Regions from separate parts of the Duganella sp. FT27W genome, predicted to be linked through region 1. Evidence: predicted binding sites of a transcription regulator. Region 1 holds the regulator's gene; the other holds the start of a gene.
The links. Region 1 encodes NrdR, which represses ribonucleotide reductase genes. Its sites were predicted from a motif close to CACNANATNTNGTG; they were not measured.
Positions count from the first base shown of each region.

Region 2: the regulator NrdR is predicted to act here: its motif matches at 7,657-7,670, upstream of F8197_RS22365 (ribonucleoside-diphosphate reductase subunit alpha).

Region 1 covers NZ_WHIV01000003.1:1,122,030-1,132,401, forward strand. Annotated here, with positions in the region: gene F8197_RS28915 (pilus assembly protein) at 1-2,753, opposite strand, end outside; gene F8197_RS16835 (pilus assembly protein) at 2,933-3,436, opposite strand; gene F8197_RS16840 (PilW family protein) at 3,441-4,352, opposite strand; gene pilV (type IV pilus modification protein PilV) at 4,601-5,173, opposite strand; gene F8197_RS16850 (hypothetical protein) at 5,379-6,089, shown strand; gene nrdR (transcriptional regulator NrdR) at 6,190-6,663, opposite strand; gene glyA (serine hydroxymethyltransferase) at 6,721-7,968, opposite strand; ZMP/ZTP riboswitch at 8,065-8,188, opposite strand; gene F8197_RS16865 (SDR family oxidoreductase) at 8,347-9,096, shown strand; gene ybgC (tol-pal system-associated acyl-CoA thioesterase) at 9,238-9,651, shown strand; gene tolQ (protein TolQ) at 9,667-10,359, shown strand.
Region 2 covers NZ_WHIV01000005.1:74,249-84,620, forward strand. Annotated here, with positions in the region: gene F8197_RS22320 (M48 family metallopeptidase) at 1-41, shown strand, start outside; gene F8197_RS22325 (ABC transporter substrate-binding protein) at 127-1,095, shown strand; gene F8197_RS22330 (ABC transporter permease) at 1,096-1,935, shown strand; gene F8197_RS22335 (ABC transporter ATP-binding protein) at 1,932-2,726, shown strand; gene F8197_RS22340 (inner membrane protein YpjD) at 2,766-3,569, shown strand; gene F8197_RS22345 (PP0621 family protein) at 3,566-3,862, shown strand; gene F8197_RS22350 (PAS domain-containing sensor histidine kinase) at 3,867-5,540, shown strand; gene F8197_RS22355 (sigma-54 dependent transcriptional regulator) at 5,555-6,973, shown strand; gene ampD (1,6-anhydro-N-acetylmuramyl-L-alanine amidase AmpD) at 6,970-7,566, shown strand; gene F8197_RS22365 (ribonucleoside-diphosphate reductase subunit alpha) at 7,853-10,372, shown strand, end outside.

The DNA.
Region 1 (10,372 bases):
CGGTACACTTGGTGCGCCTGCTTCGCGTAATCCGTCTGTTTCGCCTGTTTCGCCTGTTTCGCCTGTTTCGCCTGGTTCGCTTGGTTCGGTTGGTTCGCTTGGTTCGGTTGGTTCGCCTGGTTCGCCTGGTTCGCCTGGTTCGCCTGGTTCGGTTGGTTCGGTTGGTTCGCTTGGGGCGCCTGGTTCGCCTGGTTCGCCGGGTTCGCCGGGTTCGCCTGGTTCGCCGGGTTCGCCTGGTTCGCTTGAGGCTCCTGGTATGCCTGGTGCAACTGGCGCCAGTTTGCTACCTCGCGCCAGCTAAGGCGGCCGGCGCGTTTGCGGGTGTTGACCGTGCCCACCACCTGCTCGCCGTGTGGGGCAGGTGCGCCGATGGCGAAATCCTGCGTTAGGTTCACCCGGCCCGTGGGTTCACGCGGCGCGATGGGCTTGATGGGCGGAACGGGCAGCAACAGCGGCCGGGGCACGTATCGTGTGGTGCGTTCGGCCACGACAGGCGGCGGCGCTTCCGGTGTGGGCGGCAATCTGGCGGTAACGCTTTGGCCGAGCGCCAGGCCGGTCAGCACGTTGAGCACGTAAGTTCGGCTGTGCGCGGGCGAGCACGATGCGCCGGGATTGCCCGGTGTGGTCGGCGTGGCTGGCGTGGTCGGCGTCCCCGGGGTGGCAGGGGTGGCAGGTGTGCCCGGCTGGCCCGATTGCCCGGGCTGGCCGGGCTGCCCTCCCTCGTTAGTGGGAAGCACGGTATTAAATGCCAGCGCACCGTTCACCAGTACGCCACTGTCGAGGTTCCGTTCGCCGGTGGTGGACGATGCCAGCAAGTCCATATACCAGCCCATGCTGTCTGGGGCCATCGCTTCGCCTTCGATGGCCAGGCGTTCGCTCGCCGGGTCACCTTTGAGCTCGCGCCGCGTAAGCTGGCGCCGGCCGGTGACAAGTTCGGGCGGCGTGCGCAGGCTGTCGCGGATGGCGTAATAGGTTTGCGGCGCGAAGCGGGCTGGATCGCGGTCGGCCTGTTCGATCAGCTTGCCGGTGCCGAAAAGTAAGAAGTAACCGCCATCGTTGGCGTAGGCCACTTGCGGCTGCTGCGCGATGGGCTGGCGCCGGCCGCTGGCATCGCGCGCAACAAACAGCGGTGATAGCGACGCGTTGTCCGCTAGCGGTTGCGCCTGTACTGTCTGAACCGTCTGAACGATCTGCGCCATCTGCCCCATCTGCCCCATCTGCCCCGTCCGCACCGTCTGAATCACCTGCCCCATCTGCCCCGTCCGAACTGTTTGAGCCACCTGCCCCGTCTGCCTCATCCAAACCGTCTGAGCCACCTGCCCCGTATGCCCCGTCAGAACCGTCTGAGCCGCCTGCCCCGTTTGCCCCGTCCGAGCAGCCTGACCGGCCTGCCCCGCGAGGCTCAACAATGGACCGGCCGTCAAGTCGAAGCGCCACAGATTGCCTTGCAGGTCGCCGGCGTACGCGTAGCGGGCGGCGCCCTGGCGGTCGTTCACCAGCGCCGGCGCATGCAAGGCATTTGGCAAGGTGGCGTCCGCGATCGGGGTGCGCAAGCGGTAGTAATTGTCGTTGAGCCGCCAGGGCGCATTGCGCGGCTTGTCCAGCGCCAGCAGGAACAAGGCGCCGTCGCCGGAAGGGCTGGCGTTGCCGTCTGCAGCGTAGTTGTTCAAGCCGCTGGCGACGACTGCAAAATAGCGATAGACCGGTGCGCCGCCGTGGGTGCCCACGCGCAGCTTGGCCAGTTGCGGTGCGCTGGTGACGTTGCCGATGTTGGCATCGTGGCGATCGGTGAATTCCCACAGCACGCCGCCCTGTTCTGCAAACCGGGCGGGATCGGTGATATCGAGCGCGAACACGCCTTGCGCGCCGCCGCCCATACCGGACACCAGTACCGTGTGCGTGCTCCCTGCGATCATCACATCCGCAGCCTGGGCCGGACCATCGACGTAAGCGCGGTGTACATAATCCTTATCGGCCAGTCGGTGCAACGCGCCGAACAGCGCAGCAGGCACATAGGCAAACAGCTCGGTGCCATCGGCAGCATTGAAGGCGTGCAGCATGCCATCGTTGGCGCCAAGATAAAGCATGTCCGGTCGCGCCGGCGCCAGCGCCTGTGACGGCTGGCCCACGTACACCGGCGTGCTGTGGACCGAGTTGCCCAGAATGCTATTACGCGTGCGGAACAGCGCGCCCTCCCGGCTGCGCTCACCGCGCAGCCAGGCCAGGCGCTGCGGGCCGCTGCCGTCGCTGGCGGGGTCGAGCTGGGCGCGCTGCTCGGGCGACAGGGCTTCCCACGCGAACGGCACCATGACCAGCGTGCCATCGGCCTGGACGATGGCAGTGTGAAGATTTCGCCGCTCCGGCGGCGGCGATGCGGCGCGGATGGCGCTGCCGGTGAGCAGTGCGCCAGCATCCCATACGGCCTGCTTCGCTTGCGACAAGCCGCCGGTACCGGGCGCCATCGCATAGCGGATGAAGCTGCCGGACCAGTCGGCCGTCTGCATCGCTGACTGGTACAAGGTGCCGGCCTGGTCAGGCCTGGTCGGAACGCGCACCAGCGCGGGGCCCTCAAGTTGTCCCGCACTGTCTTGGCGGCATGACGAAGCCAGCGGCTCGCTGGCGATCGCCAGAACCGGCGGCGCCGACAGGGCAACGTTGCTCACGCCCCAGTTTACACACGCAATCAGGCAGTAAATCAGCCGCTTGCAACACTTGAGGTCGGTCTGGCGCCCGTGGCGAGCGAGGCCTCTCATGCGGCTGATGCACCTGCCGCACTCAACGCACGCAAGACCCTCGGCGTACGTCAGGCACATCGGGCAAATGGCGCGCCCGATGTACCTTAGCCATCGGAGGCAAATGGAGTACTCGATGAATCTTGGCCACCGCCCCGGCGTCATCGTCAACCCAACCATCTGCGTACTCATTTTTTCCCTCACTCAGGTATGTACACACTCTGCAACACCACTTCCACGCCCGGCTTCGGGCCGAAGCCGATCGCCGTCACGCGGTAGCAAGTCTGCGGATCGGTTGCGTCGGTGCCGGGTTCGTGGCATTCCAGGCTTTCGATCAAGTAGCGCGGCTTTTTGAACGGTAGAAAGCCTATGCCGGTCTTCATCGTCGCGCCGGTTCCCTCACCGTATTCGACGGTGCAGGCGCCGCTCTCGTCGCCGCCGAGGTCGGCGCGCTGCCAGGCGGGATCGGCGGCGCATGCGTCATCAGCCACCACGGCACTGCCGTTCCGAATAGCGCGTTCCGCGTCCGCCAGGGCATCCTCCGCCGCCTGGAAGGCAATTTCGCGGTCGCGCTCGCCACGCGCGGCCTGCTCCCCCTGCAACCCCAGGCGCGCAGCCGACGCGCCAAGCAGCATGACCAGCAACATCATGACCAGGCACACCACCACCGTTACTCCGCGTTGCGTACGCATGGCCGTGAACATGGTGTCACCCGCTCTTGTTGCGTAGCATGACCGTCACGCCTACCAGGCGCCGCGCCCGCCATCGTTCCGTCGCCGAGATCTGCACTTCCATGATGCGCGTGCCCAGGTCCTGGCTGTAGCCGTCTGCATATGCCGGCCCGAACAGGTCGAATTGCATGGCGCGGGTGTCACTGCGGGTGTTGCCGTCGCCATGCAGCAGCAAGGCCAGCTTGACGGTGCAAACGCGTTTCCAGTGGCTGCGCCGCTGCAGGTCGCGCTGTTGTTCTTCTGGCGTGGCACCTGCTGGCGCCAGCGCGTTGTCGAGGGCGCGGATGGCAGTAGCGTTCAGATAGCGGTTGGGGACACCGTCGGCGGGCTGGTCGGTGTCCAGGCCGTATAGCACCTGGAACGATTCGACGCCGCGCACGATGGCGTCCGCGCCCCAGTTGCCATTGCCCAGATATTTGCAGCGCAATTCGCCGTCGCCGCCCTCGCCCAGTGCGACATAGAAGATGCTCCAGCCGAGCTCGTCACCATCATCGGGCGCCGCCACGCCGAAGCCGCCGCAGTTGATGCTCGAGCCATCGCCGCTGGTGCCCTGACCGTGACCGGCAAAGCGCACAGCCAGCACATCGCTGCCGTTGGCCACGGCTGGCAGCGGCGTACCGATGCCATAACTGGCTTTGCCCAAGCTGTGCGCATCCCAACCGCTGATCAACGTCGGTGCATCGTCGGCGATGGATACCGGCGCGGCCATGCTGTCCCAGTTGACGTAAGCGCCCTGCCGCACCGACTGCGCCATGATCTCGAGCGCATAACGGCCGCCATCGTCGAGCCAGGCGCTTTCGGCGTGATGGCGATAGTTGCCGGCCGACGCCAGCAGCAGGCTGCCAGCCAACAAGGTCAACAACAGCCCCAGGCCGGCGGCAACCAGCAACTCAACCAGGCTCCAGCCGTCCTGGCGCGTGAGCTTTATGAACCTGCTATGAGACAGGCCCTGTTCACGCCCACGCCTCGTTAACGTACGCCGATACCCGCCCTGTTTGCGCGTGCACTTCATTAACGTGCTCGGATAACGGCCTTGTCGGTGCGTAAGCTTCATCAATGTGCTGCGATACCTGCCTTGCTGTCGCGTGCGCCTTATCGACGTGCACCGATAGCCGCCATGTTGGCGCGGGCGCTTCATCACAATGCTCCGACCGGCAGCGCCACGCCCGGCACGTGCTGGCCGGTGCGATCGACTTGCGGCGTACCGTCGGCGCGTTTGCCGCGCCAGCCTACCTTGATCACCAGCGGTGCACCGGCCCCGCCACTGCAAGGCCACAGCAAGGTGCCACCGCTCCACAGGCCGGTGTCGCGGCAGATCACCACGCGGCCGCTGGGCAGGTGCGTGCGCAGGGCGGTCTTGATTTCGTAGAGATCGAACCAGGCCAGTTGCGCCGCGTTGCAGGCATCGGCGTAGCACAGCACGGCCGGCGGCGCGGGTGGTGGCTGGTCGAGCACATCGTAGTCAAGCGTCAGGTAGGGATTGGCACCGTCGGGCAATTGCATCTGCGACGGGTTGGCGCGCAGGCGTTCGGCCATACTGGTCGCCAGCAATGATGCCTGCGCCAGCAAGGCGCTCTGGTGCCGCGCGCGCATGGCCGCCAGTTGCATCGACACGCCACCGACGATGCCCACCGCCAGTACGAACACGGCAATCAGCACCTCGAGCAGGGTGAAGCCCCTAACCGACCACAACTTTGTACCTGAGCGCACGGCCAACCTCCGCTACATGACGAGGACAGAGTTCGACGTTAGCAGTGCTTTATGGCTGAGATCTGAGATGGATCAAGCGTGCGCTTGTGTTCGGGCGGTTGACAACAATTGGCGAACACGACAGTGACGCGGTGAAGTAAGATCAGGCGCTTGCATTCGGTTAACTTTTAAGCAATCATGGTCCACCATGTGATCGGGGCCAATTATGAGTATTCTGCTTGCCGTTGCCGGTACTTGCCTGGCTTGCGGTGGTGGTTTTGTCTGGCAGCGCCAGCGCCGCACCCGGCGCGAGGCCACCATCCGCGAGTTTCTGCTGCCGAAAGGATTGTTCGAAGCACTGCAAGTTCATCATCCGCAACTGACGCCCAAGGATTGCCAGCTGGTGGCACAGGGACTGCGCCAGTTCTTCCTGGTACACCTGAAAAGTGGCGGGCAGTTTGTGTCGATGCCGTCGCAGGTGGTGGACGACCTGTGGCACGAATTCATCCTCTACACCCGGGCTTACGAACAGTTTTGCCGCAAGGCGTTCGGCGGCACCCTGCACCACACCCCGGCCATCGCGCTCGACCAGCGCCACCGTGGCAACGACGGCATCCGGCGCACCTGGCGCCTGGCCTGCGCCGAGGAAAATATCGATCCGCGCCATCCGTCGCGGCTGCCGTTGCTGTTTGCGCTCGACAGCAAGCTGGCCATCCCGAACGGCTTCGTGTACGTACCCGATTGCGACGGTGTCGCGCGCAAGGGTCAGCAAGGCGGTGGTGGTGGAGGCGATACCTACTGCGGTGCCCACCTGGGCGGTGGCGACAGCGGCTCAGGCACCGGGAGCGGCGACAGCAGCGACAGCGATGGCGGTGGAGACAGCGGCGGCGATAGCAGCGGCTGCGGTGGCGGAGGTTGCGGTGGTGGCGGCGACTAGGCGTGCCTGACGCAACCCTCAGCGCAAGACGCAGCGACGAAGATAGTACGAATGTACGGCGCAAAAGCTGCAACGCAGCAGGGGATGCCTGGTCAGGCGCTCACTCGGTCTTGCGCGGCTTGCTTTCCTCACCCACTTCCGCAATCGCATTCTGGAACTCGGCCAGATCTTCGAAGTTTTTGTAGACGGAAGCAAAACGGATGTAGGCCACGGTATCGAGGCGCTGCAATTCCTGCATGACCAGTTCGCCGATGTAACCGGTATCGACTTCGCGCAGGCCGCTGGTGAGCAGTTTTTCTTTGATGGACGAGACCGCCGCATCGACGGCGGGCGCCGCCACGGGGCGTTTGCGCAAGGCCAGCGACAGGCTGCCACGCAATTTTTCCGCCGAGTATTCGGTACGGCTGCCGTTCTTCTTGACCACGGCCGGCATCACCAGTTCGATGCGTTCGTACGTGGTAAATCGTTTATCACATTTCGTGCAGCGACGGCGACGGCGGATGGCATCCCCTTCCTCGGATACACGCGTATCGAGAACCTGGGTATCGTCATGCTGGCAGAACGGACATTTCATATGAGCCACTGAATATTGAAACGGCGCGCCGGTGGTGACCGCCGGCGCGCCAGGGGATTACTTGGCGTAGACCGGGTACTTGTCGGCCAACACTTTAACAGCAGCTTTTACACGCTCGATGGTGGCGGCGTCGTGCGGGTTGTCCAGCACGTCGGCGATCAGGTTGCCCACTTCTTCCGCTTCGGCTTCCTTGAAACCACGGGTGGTCATCGCTGGCGAACCGAGGCGGATGCCCGAGGTCACGAACGGTTTCTGCGGATCGTTCGGGATGCCGTTCTTGTTGGTGGTGATGTGGGCGGTGCCCAGGATCGCTTCGGCTTCCTTGCCGGTCAGATTCTTCGGACGCAGGTCCACCAGCATCACGTGCGACTCGGTGCCGCCCGAAACGATACGCAGACCGCGCTTGATCAGGGTCTTGGCCAGCACGTCGGCGTTGATCACCACTTGTTGCTGGTAAGCCTTGAATTCAGGCGTCAGTGCTTCCTTGAATGCCACTGCCTTGCCGGCGATGACGTGCATCAGCGGGCCGCCCTGGATGCCGGGGAAGATGGCCGAGTTGATGATTTTCTCGTGCTCTGCCTTCATCAGGATGATGCCGCCGCGCGGGCCGCGCAGCGATTTGTGCGTGGTCGAGGTGACGAAGTCGGCGTGTGGCACCGGGTTTGGGTACAGGCCGGCAGCGATCAGGCCGGCGTAGTGGGCCATATCGACCATGAAGTAAGCGCCCACTGCCTTGGCAACGGCTGCAAAACGTTCGAAGTCGATCTTTTTCGAGAAGGCTGACGCGCCGGCGATGATCAGCTTGGGCTTGTGTTCCTTGGCCAGCGCTTCCATCGCGTCGTAGTCGATGTCCTCTTCAGCGGTCAGGCCGTACGACACCACGTTGAACCATTTGCCGGACATGTTCAATGGCATGCCGTGGGTCAGGTGGCCGCCTTCGGCCAGCGACATGCCCATGATGGTGTCGCCTGGTTTCAGGACGGCAAAGAACACGCCCTGGTTCGCTTGCGAGCCGGAGTTCGGCTGGACGTTGGCCGCTTCCGCGCCGAACAGTTGTTTTACGCGGTCGATCGCCAGTTGCTCGACGACGTCCACGTATTCGCAACCGCCGTAGTAGCGTTTGCCTGGGTAGCCTTCGGCGTATTTATTGGTCAGCTGGGAGCCTTGGGCTTCCATGACGGCTGGCGAGGTGTAGTTCTCGGACGCGATCAGTTCGATGTGGTCGTGCTGGCGGGTGTTTTCGTTCTGGATGGCGCCGAACAGTTCCGGGTCAACGCTGGCGAGGGTGTGATCTTTTGCGAACATGAAAAAACTCCAATAATGAGTAACGTTGTTGCTGGCAGGTTGGATCGAATGAGGGAAGCCAAAGCGGACAGGCAGCCTCTTTCGTGCATTCCATCGATGGGCTGCCCAGGCGAACGGCTGTTGAAATCTCACGTTTCCCGATGGATGTCCATCTTTCGCCGACAGACCAGCGCACCATTTTGGGGCTGACCGCAGCTTTTCGCCAGTTACGTGAGACGTAATGGAACCGGGATTGTAATTTATGCGCCAGATTTGAGCAAATTTGCGAGAAAGCCGGGCTGATCTAATTTGCAACATCGGCATTTCGCGGCATCGCCGGGCAACATTGGGCATTTCAGCTACAATTTTGCCACCCTGTCACTCACTCTAGGAAACCTCATGATCGTCTTCATCACTGGCGCCTCCGCCGGCTTCGGCGCTGCCATGGCCCGCATCTTCGTTCAAAACGGCCATAAAGTCCTGATCGCCGGCCGCCGCGCCGACCGCCTGCAGGCCCTGGCCGCTGAACTGGGCGACGCTGCCCTGCCGGTCGTGCTCGATGTGACCGACCGCGCGTCGATTACTGCCGTGCTGGCCGGTTTGCCGGAAGCCTGGCGCCAGATCGATGTGCTGGTCAATAACGCCGGCCTCGCTCTGGGCGTCACGCCGGCCCACGAATCGTCGCTGGACGACTGGGACACCATGATCGCCACCAACGTCAGCGGCCTGGTTGCCATGACGCGCGCTATCCTGCCGGACATGGTCAAACGCGGCAGCGGCACCATCATCAATATCGGCTCGGTTGCCGGCGATACGCCTTATCCGGGCGGCAACGTCTATGGCGCAACCAAGGCTTTCGTCGAGCAGTTCACGCTCAACCTGCGTGCCGACCTGGTGGGCACCGGCGTGCGCGCCACCAACCTGGCGCCCGGCCTGTGCGGCGGCACCGAGTTTTCCAACGTGCGTATGAAGGGCAACGACGAGGCCGCCGCCAAGGTGTACGAAGGCACCACGCCGCTGACCGCCGACGATATCGCCAACACCGCGTACTGGATTGCCACCCTGCCCGCGCATATCAATATCAACCGGATCGAGATGATGCCGACCTGCCAGGGTTACGGTCCGCTCAATATCAAGCGTACGCTCTGATCACGGCCGTGATAAATGGGTGGTGAAACTTAATTTACGCTGAATTTTGCAGGGGAAGGACGCAATTGGCCCGTCCTTCCTTCAACCAGCGCAATAAATTCGCGTAGAATGTTGCTCAATCTTATTTGCACTCAATACAACATGCCAGCACAGTTCGACTGGAATGTCCGGGTCTATTACGAAGACACCGACGCCGGCGGGATCGTCTATTACGCCAACTACCTGAAATTCTTCGAGCGGGCCCGTACCGAATGGCTGCGCCACCTCAATGTGAACCAGCACGCATTGCAGCAGGAACATGACGTGTTGTTCGTCGTCAAAAGTGTGACCTCGGAGTATCATGCGCCTGCAAAGCTTGACGACGTAATAAAATTAACACTTGGCATCCAAAAGCTAGGCCGTGCATCGGTTGCATTCCAGCAGCAAGCATGGTGTGGCGAGCAATTGTTGAATTCGGCCCAGGTCACCATCGCCTGCGTCGATACCGCCATGCGCTTGCGCGCCATACCATCCGCCGTGGCCGAAAAAATGCGTCACTACGTAATCTCCGACTGATCAGACTGATAAACAATGAACGTCACCCAAGACCTCTCTTTCATCTCCCTCATCACCAATGCCCACCTGATCGTGCAGTTGATCATGGCGTTGTTGCTCATTATCTCGCTGGTCAGCTGGACGTACATCTTCAGCAAATTGTTCGCGGTCCGTTCCGCGCGCCGCCAGACCGTGGAATTCGAAAAGACCTTCTGGGCCGGCGGCAACCTGCACGCATTGCACCAGAACGCCGGCAAGGACCGCGCCGGCAGCGGCCCGCTGGCCCGCATCTTCGAGGCCGGCATGGGCGAATTCATCAAGAGCAAGGCTGCCTACGCCGCCAGCCGTGAAAGCATGGACCACGGCGCCATCCTGGACGGCGCCCGCCGCGCCATGCGCGCGGCCTTCCAGCGCGAGATGGACGTGCTCGAATCGCACCTGGCCTTCCTGGCCTCGGTCGGCTCGGTGTCGCCGTACATCGGCCTGCTCGGTACCGTGTGGGGCATCATGAACGCGTTCCGTGGCCTGGCCAATGTGCAGCAAGCCACGCTGGCAGCGGTTGCGCCCGGCATTGCCGAAGCACTGATCGCCACCGCCATCGGCCTGTTCGCGGCGATTCCTGCGGTGGTGGCTTACAACCGTTTCTCGCACGATATCGATCGCCTGGCGATCCGCTTCGAGAGCTTTGTCGAAGAGTTCTCCAACATCCTGCAACGCCAGTCGCGCTAAGCGCGGGCATTTG
Region 2 (10,372 bases), on a different contig from region 1:
CCACCGGCGAGCGCATCGCGCGCATCCGCGCCGCCCGCTGAACGGTCCCATGCGTTGATCCGCCACAAAGCCTGAATAATTGCCTCACGGTATATCTTACCGCTGGACAATTATTAGGAGAATCGGATGAACCTCAAAGCACTGGGCTGCCTGCTGGCCCTGGTATCCGTCTGTCACAGCGCGGGCGCGCAGCAGGTGGTCCGGCTCGGCAATCTCAAGCTCGCCCACTTCGGCGCCGTCTCGTATATCAAGGAAATCGCGCCGCAGTGCGGCTTCAAGGTCGAAGAACACATATTCGCCAAGGGCCTGGACGTGATGCAGGCCATCATCGCCGGCGAACTCGACGTGGGCACCACCGCGTCGGAGGCGGCCATTCTCGGCCGTGCCGGCGGCGCGCCGATTTTTGTCGTGGCCGGCTTTGCCCGGGGCGGGGCGCGGCTGGTGGGCCGCAGCGACCTGCAGATCAAGAGCGTGCGCGATCTCAAGGGCAAGCGCGTGGGTGTTACGCGCGGCGCCATCCAGGACGTGCTGCTGCTGGCCGAATTGCACAAGCACGGCATGACCGCGTCCGACCAGCCGGGCAAAGACGTGCGGCTGGTGTTCCTTGCTTATGCCGACCTCAACCATGCACTGCTGGGCCGCAATATCGACGCCATGATGCAGTCCGAGCCGCAGTCGTCGCAGGCGCTGAGCCAGGGCTTTGGCAGCGAAATCCTGAAACCCTACGACACCCCGATCGGCGAACCGGTGCGCACCATGGTGATGACCGAGAAGTTTTACACGCAACAGCGTCCGCTCGCTGAAAAATTCATGCGCTGCTTCGTGCAGGCCACCAAGACCTTCATCGAGCAGCCGGCCACCGCCGAGAAATACGTGCGCGAAGTCCTGTTCAAGGGCCAGTTGAGCAGTGCCGATTTTGTCGATGCCATCGGCAATTCGCCGTTCAGCTATGACATCACGCCCGAGCACATCCAGGTCACTGCCGACACCATGCTCAAGACCGGCGTGGGCCGCCTGCGCAACGTGCCGACCGCCCACGACTGGGTGCGCACCGACCTGCTGGTGGCGGCCAAGAAAACCCTGGGTGTGAAATAGATGGCCGCCGCGTCCTTCTCCTGGCAGCGCGCGGGCGCCGGCCTGGTCGGCGCCATCGTGCCGGCGCTGGTGATCGTGCTGTGGCAGGCCGCAACTTCGCTGGGCTGGGTCAATCCGCAGGTGCTGCCATCGCCGCTGGCGGTGGTCAATAAATGGATCGAGTACCTGCTGCCGCTGCAACCGTACCATGCCGCCGACGGCAGCTGGCTGGCCTGGGCCGTCTCGGGCGAGTTGATCGTCGACTCGCTCGGCAGCCTGTACCGCGTGGCGGTGGGGTTTGCCATCGGCGCCGGCCTGGCGCTGCCGCTGGGCCTGGCCATGGGCGCCAATGCCCGCGCCTACCGCTGGTTCAACCCGATGGTGCAGCTGCTGCGGCCGATTCCGCCGATCGCGTACATTCCGCTGTCGATCCTGTGGTTCGGGCTCGGTAATCCGCCGGCCGTGTTCCTGATCGCGCTGGGGGCGTTCTTCCCGGTGCTGATGAACACCATCGCCGGCGTGCGCCAGGTCGATGGCATCTACCTGCGCGCCGCGCGCAACCTCGGCGCCACCGGCGCCACCCTGTTCGTACGGGTGATCCTGCCTGCCGCCGTGCCATATATATTGTCCGGCGTGCGGATCGGTATCGGCACTGCCTTCATCGTGGTGATCGTCTCCGAGATGATCGCCGTAAACAACGGCCTCGGTTTCCGCATCCTCGAGGCGCGCGAGTACTTCTGGTCGGACAAGATCATCGCCGGCATGGTCACCATCGGCCTGCTGGGCCTGGCGATCGATGTGGCGATGAACCGGTTGAACAACCATCTGCTGCGCTGGCACCGCGGCCTGGAGCAGCAATGAATCCGCATATTCTGATAGAAGGCGTCGGCAAGGTATTTCATACGGCCGGGCGCGACATGGTGGCGTTGCAGGGCATCGATCTCGCCATTCCGCAAGGGCAGTTCGTCTGTTTGCTGGGGCCTTCGGGCTGCGGCAAATCGACCTTGCTCAATGCGGTGGCCGGCTTTGCGCCGCCCACCACCGGCACCATTACCGCCGGCGGCCGGCTGGTGACCGGCCCCGGCCCCGAGCGCGGCATGGTATTCCAGGAGTACGCGCTGTTCCCGTGGATGACGGTGGCCGACAATATCGGCTTCGGCCTGCGCATCCAGGGCAAAGGCGAAGCGGCGACCGGCGCCCGGGTCGAGCAACTGCTGGCGATGCTGTCGCTGACCGATTTTCGCCACCGCTACCCGAAAGACCTGTCGGGCGGCATGCGCCAGCGCGTGGCGATCGCCCGCGTGCTGGCGCTCGATTCGCCGATCATGCTGATGGACGAGCCGTTCGGCGCGCTCGACGCGCTCACCCGCCGCAATTTGCAGGACGAGCTGCTGCGGCTGTGGGCGGCGCTGAACAAAACCATCATCTTTGTCACCCACAGCATCGAGGAGGCGATCTACCTGGCCGACCGCATCGTGGTGATGACCTACCGCCCCGGCACCATCAAGCGCGACTTGCTGGTGGACCTGCCGCGCCTGCGCGATCCGGCCGATGCATCGTTCAACGCCCTCAAGCGCGAACTGGGACAACTGGTGATGGAAGAGCAACAACGCCACCACCACGACGAACTGCGCATGGCGGCGGTCGATTGAGGGGCTGCCGCCGATTGAGCGATAGTGTAAACTGGGTGCATGCAGACCTATTTGTTCATCGCAGCCATCGTGCTGTATCTACTTTGCGCCGCCTTGCCGTCGCGCCGCGGCACGCTGGTGTCGGCGGTGACCGTCGTGGCCTGGCTGGTGCATGGCGCCGGGCTGTGGACCGACGTCGCTGCCGACGGCTCGCTGCGGCTCGGTTTTGCGGCCATGCTGTCGTCGGCGCTGTGGGTGTCGGTGGCCGCGTACTGGTTTGAGAACCGCAACTTCGGCCTCGACGGCCTGCGCCGCCTGGTCATGCCGGCCGCTGCGTTCACCGTCGCGCTGCAGGCGATCTATCCCGGCGCCCTGATTGCACTGGGCGACAAGACTCCGCTGTTCGGCTGGCACATCGCGGTCGCCACGCTGGCTTATAGCACCCTCACCATTGCTGCTTTCCACGCCGTGCTGATGGCGTTGCAGGAAGCGCGTCTGCACGCGGCCACCGACCGCAAGAGTTTCTTGTCGGGCGCGCTCGACCAGCTTCCGGCGCTGCTCACCATGGAAAAGCTGTTGTTCCGCATGATCGGCATCGGCTTTACCTTGCTCACGCTGACGGTATTGTCCGGCATCGTGTTTTCCGAACAACTGTTCGGGCAGGCGCTCAAGTGGGACCATAAATCGGCGTTTACCATGTTGTCGTGGCTGCTGTTCGCGGCGCTGCTGGCCGGGCGCCGCCTGCGCGGCTGGCGCGGCAAGACGGCGCTGAGTTTTACCCTGGCGGGGTTCGCCACCTTGCTGCTGGCGTATGTCGGCAGCCGTTTCGTGTTTGAAGTGGTACTGCATAAAGGATGGGCATGAGCCGCATTTTGTTTTGGGTGGGTTTGATTTGCCTGATCGTCTTCGCGATCCGCAGCAAGATTCGTAGCGCGCAAAAGCGCGCCGAACAACAATTCCGCGACGCGCAGCAGCGGCAGCAGGCGCCGGGCGGTCCGGCCGGCTATGCGCCGCGCGGCGCGCAAAAGCCCGCCATCGAGGCTGAAACCATGCTCGAATGCGCGCACTGCGGCGTATTCTTCCCGGCCGGCGAGGCGGTGCGCTTCGACGGCGCCATCTACTGCAGCAAGGCGCACGCCGCCCTGCCACCGAACTGACGCCATGGAGCGCCTGCAAGCCCCTCCGGCTTTGCCAGGCGACTCCCATCCCACGCGCGCGACGTTCTGGCGCTCGCTGCAAACCCTCAACGCCACCCGCATCGTCATCGCGGTGGTGCTGCTGGTGTACCTGAGCTTTGACGGTCGCGGCCTGCGGTCTTCCGGCCACTACCTGTATTTGTGGATCTGCCTGGCCTATCTGGTGCTGGCGATCGGCTTTGCCTTGACGGCGGTGTACTTGCAGCGTCGCTTCCTGGCGCAGGTGCTCACGCAAATCGCCTGCGACCTGGCCATCATCTCTCTGTTATATGTGGACGGCGGCGGTTTGCGCAGCGGCCTGGCCATCTTGTACCTGTTTCCGCTCGCCGGTACGGCCATCCTGGCGCCGCTGGTGCTGGCGCTGTTCTGCACCGCGCTGGTCGCGCTGTTCATGCTGGGCGTGGGCGTGATCCAGGTGCTGGAGATGGAGGGCGAACATGTGCTGCTGCAATCGGGCTTGTACGGCGCCGCGTATTTTGCCGCCGTGCTGGGGGTGAACCGCATGGCGGCGCGGCTGATCGGCCAGGAAGAGCTGGCGATCCGGCGCGGCGTGGAGATCGGCGTGCAGCAGGCGGTCAACCGGCTGGTGATGGCCAACGTGGCCGACGGCGTGCTGGTGGTCGATGCCGATGGCCGCATCTGGGCCGGCAATCCGGCCGCGCAGCAGATGCTCGGTCTGACCGGGCAGGAGCTGTCGGCATCGGATGACCACGCGCCGCTGGCGCTGGCCTACGCCGAATGGCGCGCGGATCCCGCGCTCGATACCGCCTTCATCACCCTGAAGCCGTATTTCAGCATTCGCCTCAAGGCGCGGTTTGCCGCCGTCGATCTCGGCGACGTCATCGCCGGTGGTCCCAACCTGGCGCGCAGCGTGATTTTTTTGCAGGAGGTGAGCGAGATCGAGGAACGCGCGCAGCAGCTCAAGCTGGCCTCGATGGGCCGGCTCACCGCCAGCATTGCCCACGAAGTGCGCAATCCGCTGTCGGCCATCGGCCACGCCACCGCGCTGCTCGAGGAAGACATCGCCGATCCCGGCCAGCGCCGCCTGTTGCGCATCGTCGGCGACAACGTCAAACGGGTCAACCGCATCGTCGAGGACATCCTGCAACTGTCGCGTAAATCCCACGTCCAGTACGAGCCGCTGGCGCTGGGCAGCTTCCTGGAAGAGATGCGCGACGAATTCATCGAAACCCACGGCCTGGCCGAAGACCAGATTGCCGTGTCGGTTGCCCCCGGGACCACCGTGCATTTCGATCCGCTGCACCTGCGCGAGGTGATCGCCAACCTGGTTGGCAATGCCCTGCGCTACGCCAGCGGCGCGCCGGCGTCGGTGCGGCTGGACCTGGTGCGGCAGCCGAACTGGCTGGAATTGCACGTGCAGGATGACGGTCCTGGCATCAGCGGTGAGGTGCGCGCGCATCTGTTTGAACCGTTTTACACCACATCGAGCAAAGGAACCGGGCTGGGGCTGTATCTGGCGCGGGAAATGTGTTTGAATAATGAAGCGCGGCTCGATTATGAATACCGCTTCGATAGTGTTGGTATCGACGAGGGTATCGAAAACAGCCACGACAGTCATCGCGTCGATCGCCGGTCCGGCGGCCGCTTTGTCATCACTTTCGCACCACCGCAAAAGTAATCGAAAGGCTGTCCATGAGCGTGAGGTCCCCCCGCGTGCTCGTCGTCGATGATGAAGCCGACCTGCGCGAACTGCTGGAGCTGACCCTGGTAAAAATGGGGCTCGATGTCGACAGCGCCGCCACCGTGGCCGAGGCCCGCGCGCTGCTGGCCCGCCACCCCTATCAACTGGTACTGACCGACATGCGCCTGCCCGACGGCCTGGGGCTGGAACTGGTGCGCGACGTGGCCACCACATACAAGAACACGCCGATCGCGGTGGTCACCGCTTTCGGCAGTGCCGACAACGCGGTGGTCGCGCTCAAGGCCGGCGCGTTCGATTACATCGCCAAGCCGGTCGCCCTCGATCAACTGCGCCTGCTGGTGCGCTCGGCGCTGCGGGTGCACGAGGCCGCGCCCGGTGTCCATAGTAATGGCCCGGCCGATGCTGATGCGGTGGACGGCCGGCTCAAGGGCGGGTCGGCCGTGATGGCGGCGCTGCGCGCGCAGATCGGCCGGCTGGCGCGGTCGATGGCGCCGATCGCCATCCACGGCGAATCGGGCAGCGGCAAGGAGCTGGCGGCGCGCGAAATCCACGCCCGCAGCCCGCGTGCCGGCCAGCCTTTCATTGCGGTCAACTGCGGTGCGATCCCGGAGGCGCTGATGGAAGCCGAGTTTTTCGGCTACCGCAAGGGCGCCTTCACCGGCGCGGCCGATGACCGCGACGGCTTTTTCCAGGCTGCCAACGGCGGCACCCTGCTGCTCGACGAGGTGGCCGATCTGCCGCTGGCGATGCAGGTCAAGCTGCTGCGCGCGATCCAGGAGCGGCGCGTGCGCAAGATCGGCGCTACGTCGGAGGAGCCGGTCGATGTGCGCCTGATCAGCGCCACCCACAAGAACCTGGCGCGCTGCGTGGAGCAGGGCGCCTTCCGCCAGGACCTGTTCTATCGCCTGAACGTGATCGAACTGGCGGTGCCGCCGCTGCGCGAACGCCAGGGCGATTTGCCGGCACTGGCCGACGCCATCCTCGAACGCCTCGGCGGCGGCGGCCACAAGGCGGCGCTGGGGCCGGGCGTGCTCGAAGCGCTGGCCGGCTACCGCTTTCCCGGCAATGTGCGCGAACTGGAAAATATCCTCGAGCGCGCGCTGGCGTTTGCCAACGACGGCGTGATCGAGGTGGCCGACCTGGCGCTCAAGGCCGGGCAGGGTGGTCAGGGTGGCGATGGGGTGGCGGCGGCTGCGGCCGCGTCCCCCGCATCCTCATCGCCAGCATCGTCGCCCGACTTGCCGGCCAGCCTGCCCGACTACCTGATCGCCATCGAGCGCGATATCATATTGCGGGCACTGGCGCAGACGCAGTTCAACCGTACCCAGGCCGCGCAGCTGCTGGGCATCAGCTTCCGCCAGTTGCGCTATCAAATGCAGAAACTGAATATCCAGGAACCTGAAGCATGAAACCTGTAGTTGCCGTCGATGTCGACGGCTGGTGGCCGGCGGCGGCGCGCTATGACAGCCCGTTCATCGACGCGCGGCCCGACCCCGCAGACATCACCCTGCTGGTCATCCACAACATCGGTTTGCCGGGCGGGCGCTGTGGCGGTCCGCAGGTGTCGGACCTGTTCACCGGCCGCCTCGATTATAATGTTGACCCTTCGCTGGCGGACCTGCGCGATCTGCGCGTGTCGAGCCACTTCTTTATCCGGCGCGACGGCCGCGTGGTGCAGTATGCCCCGGCCGGCGCGCGCGCCTGGCATGCCGGCGTCTCGATGTTCGGCGGGCGGGTAAAATGTAATGATTTTTCGATCGGTATCGAGCTCGAAGGCAATGACCACACCCCGTTCGAGGCAGCGCAATATGCGGCGCTGGCGGACCTGACCGGGGCGTTGCTGGCGCGGTATCCGGTCACCGATATACAAGGACACGAACACGTCGCGCCGGGCCGCAAAACCGACCCCGGCGCGTTTTTTGACTGGAAAAAATATGCCGAGAGCAGTCCGTCGTTAGTACTTGCTAACCCCGGACTGCGCGTAGTGAAAGGCCTCCTGTAAAGTCAATTGAAAAATTGCCTTTACCGCTAAAAAATACCCTTGCACGGGTACTTTGCGCCTACTACAATCAGTGCATGGAATTCGTTTAAACACTAGATGTAGTAGTTCTCAAGGCACTGGTTCTTAACCTGTTGTACGGCACGGGGCCAGGGCAACATCCATTTCAGCTCTATATTCCGCAACAATAAGCCAGCCTGGTTCGCCCGGCTGCAGGCTTTATTTTTGCCATTTTATTTACAAACATACATCGCGCAGCACGGCTGCACGCTGTTACCGGGGAGCTTCAATGCAATCTACTCAAGACAACACCTTCAATCCAGCGCTGGTCCCAGCAGCCGCTGCGAGCGCCGCCAGCAGCCCGTCCACGGCCGCCAGCGACCTCGGTGACTACCGCATCATCCGCCGTAACGGCGCGGTCGTCGCGTTTGAACCGTCGAAAATCGCGATCGCCGTGACCAAGGCCTTCCTGGCCGTCAACGGTGGCCAGGGCGCCGCTTCGGCCCGCATTCGCGAATTGGTAGAGCAGCTCACCGCCAGCGTCGTGTCGGCCCTGGTGCGCCGCCAGCCTTCGGGCGGCACTTTCCACATCGAAGACGTGCAAGACCAGGTGGAACTGGCACTGATGCGCTCGGGCGAGCATGACGTGGCCCGCGCCTACGTGCTGTACCGCGCCAAGCACATGGAAGAGCGCCGCCTGGCCAAGGAAGCCCAAGGTGGCGCCGCCGCCATCGCCGCACCACAAATCCACGTGGTGGAAAACGGCGAGCGCAAGCCGCTGGAAATGAGCCGCGTGACGAGCCTGATCAACGCCGCCTGCATCGGCCTGGAAAAGCACGTCGATGCCGATGCCATCCTGGCTGAAACCCTGAAAAACCTGTACGACGGCGTGCCGGTCGAAGAGCTGCACAAGTCCGCCATCCTGGCGGCGCGCGCGCTGATGGAAAAAGACCCGGCCTACTCGCAAGTGACGGCCCGCATCCTGCTGCACACCATCCGCAAGGAAGTCTTCGGCAAGGAAGTCGCGCAAGGCGCGGCCGCTGCCGAGTACATCACGTACTTCCCGCAATACATCGCCAACGGCATCAAGAACGAACTGCTCGACGCCAAGCTGGCCGAGTTCGACCTGGAACGCCTGGCCAAGGCGCTGGTCGCCGACCGCGACCTGCAATTCGGCTACATCGGCCTGCAAACCCTGTACGACCGCTACTTCCTGCATGTGCGCGACGTGCGCATCGAAATGCCGCAGGCGTTCTACATGCGCGTGGCCATGGGCCTGTCGCTCAACGAACAAGACCGCGAAGCGCGCGCCATCGAGTTCTACCAGCTGCTGTCGTCGTTCGACTTCATGTCGTCCACGCCTACGCTGTTCAACTCGGGCACGCTGCGCTCGCAGCTGTCGTCGTGCTATCTGACCACCGTGTCGGACGACCTGGAAGGCATCTACGACGCCATCAAGGAAAACGCACTGCTGGCCAAGTTCGCCGGCGGCCTCGGTAACGACTGGACGCCAGTGCGCGCCCTGGGCGCCCACATCAAGGGCACCAACGGCAAGTCGCAAGGCGTGGTACCGTTCCTCAAAGTGGTCAACGACACCGCCGTGGCGGTCAACCAGGGCGGCAAGCGCAAGGGCGCAGTCTGCGCCTACCTGGAAACCTGGCACATGGACATCGAAGAGTTCCTGGACCTGCGTAAAAACACCGGCGACGACCGCCGCCGCACCCACGACATGAACACGGCCAACTGGATTCCCGACCTGTTCATGAAGCGCGTGATGGAAAAAGGCGACTGGACCCTGTTCTCGCCATCGGACACCCCGGACCTGCACGACCTGGTCGGCAAAGCCTTCGAAAAAGCGTACGTCGCGTACGAAGCCCGTGCTGCCGCCGGCGAAATCCGTGTATTCAAGAAAATCGCCGCGCTCGACCTGTGGCGCAAGATGCTGTCGATGCTGTTCGAAACCGGTCACCCATGGATCACGTTCAAAGACCCATGCAACATCCGTTCGCCGCAGTCGCACGTGGGCATGGTCCACAGCTCCAACCTGTGCACCGAGATCACCCTGAACACCGGTCCTGACGAAATCGCCGTCTGCAACCTCGGTTCGGTCAACCTGCCGGCGCACATGAAAGAAGGCAAGCTCGATCACGTCAAGCTGCAGAAAACCGTGCGCACCGCGATGCGCATGCTCGACAACGTCATCGATATCAACTACTACGCCGTCGAAAAAGCACGCAACGCCAATATGCGCCACCGTCCGGTGGGCATGGGTGTGATGGGCTTCCAGGACTGCCTGCACATGATGCGCGTGCCGTTCGCCTCGCAAGAGTGCGTGAACTTCGCCGATACCTCGATGGAAGCGGTGTGCTACTACGCCTACCTGGCATCGACCGAACTGGCCGAAGAGCGTGGCCACTACGCGTCGTACAAAGGTTCGCTGTGGGACCGTGGCATCCTGCCGCAAGACTCGATCAAGCTGCTGGCCGAAGAGCGCGGCGGCTACCTCGAGCAGGACCTGTCGTCGGCCATGGACTGGACGCCGGTGCGCGAACGCATCGCCAAGTTCGGCATGCGCAACTCGAACTGCGTGGCGATCGCTCCGACCGCCACCATCTCGAACATCATCGGCGTGTCGGCCTGTATCGAGCCGACGTTCCAGAACCTGTACGTGAAATCGAACCTGTCGGGCGAGTTCACCGAGATCAACGGCTACCTGGTGCGCGACCTGAAAGCGCGCGACCTGTGGGACGAAGTCATGATCGCCGACCTGAAATACTTCGACGGCTCGCTGACCAAGATCGACCGCATC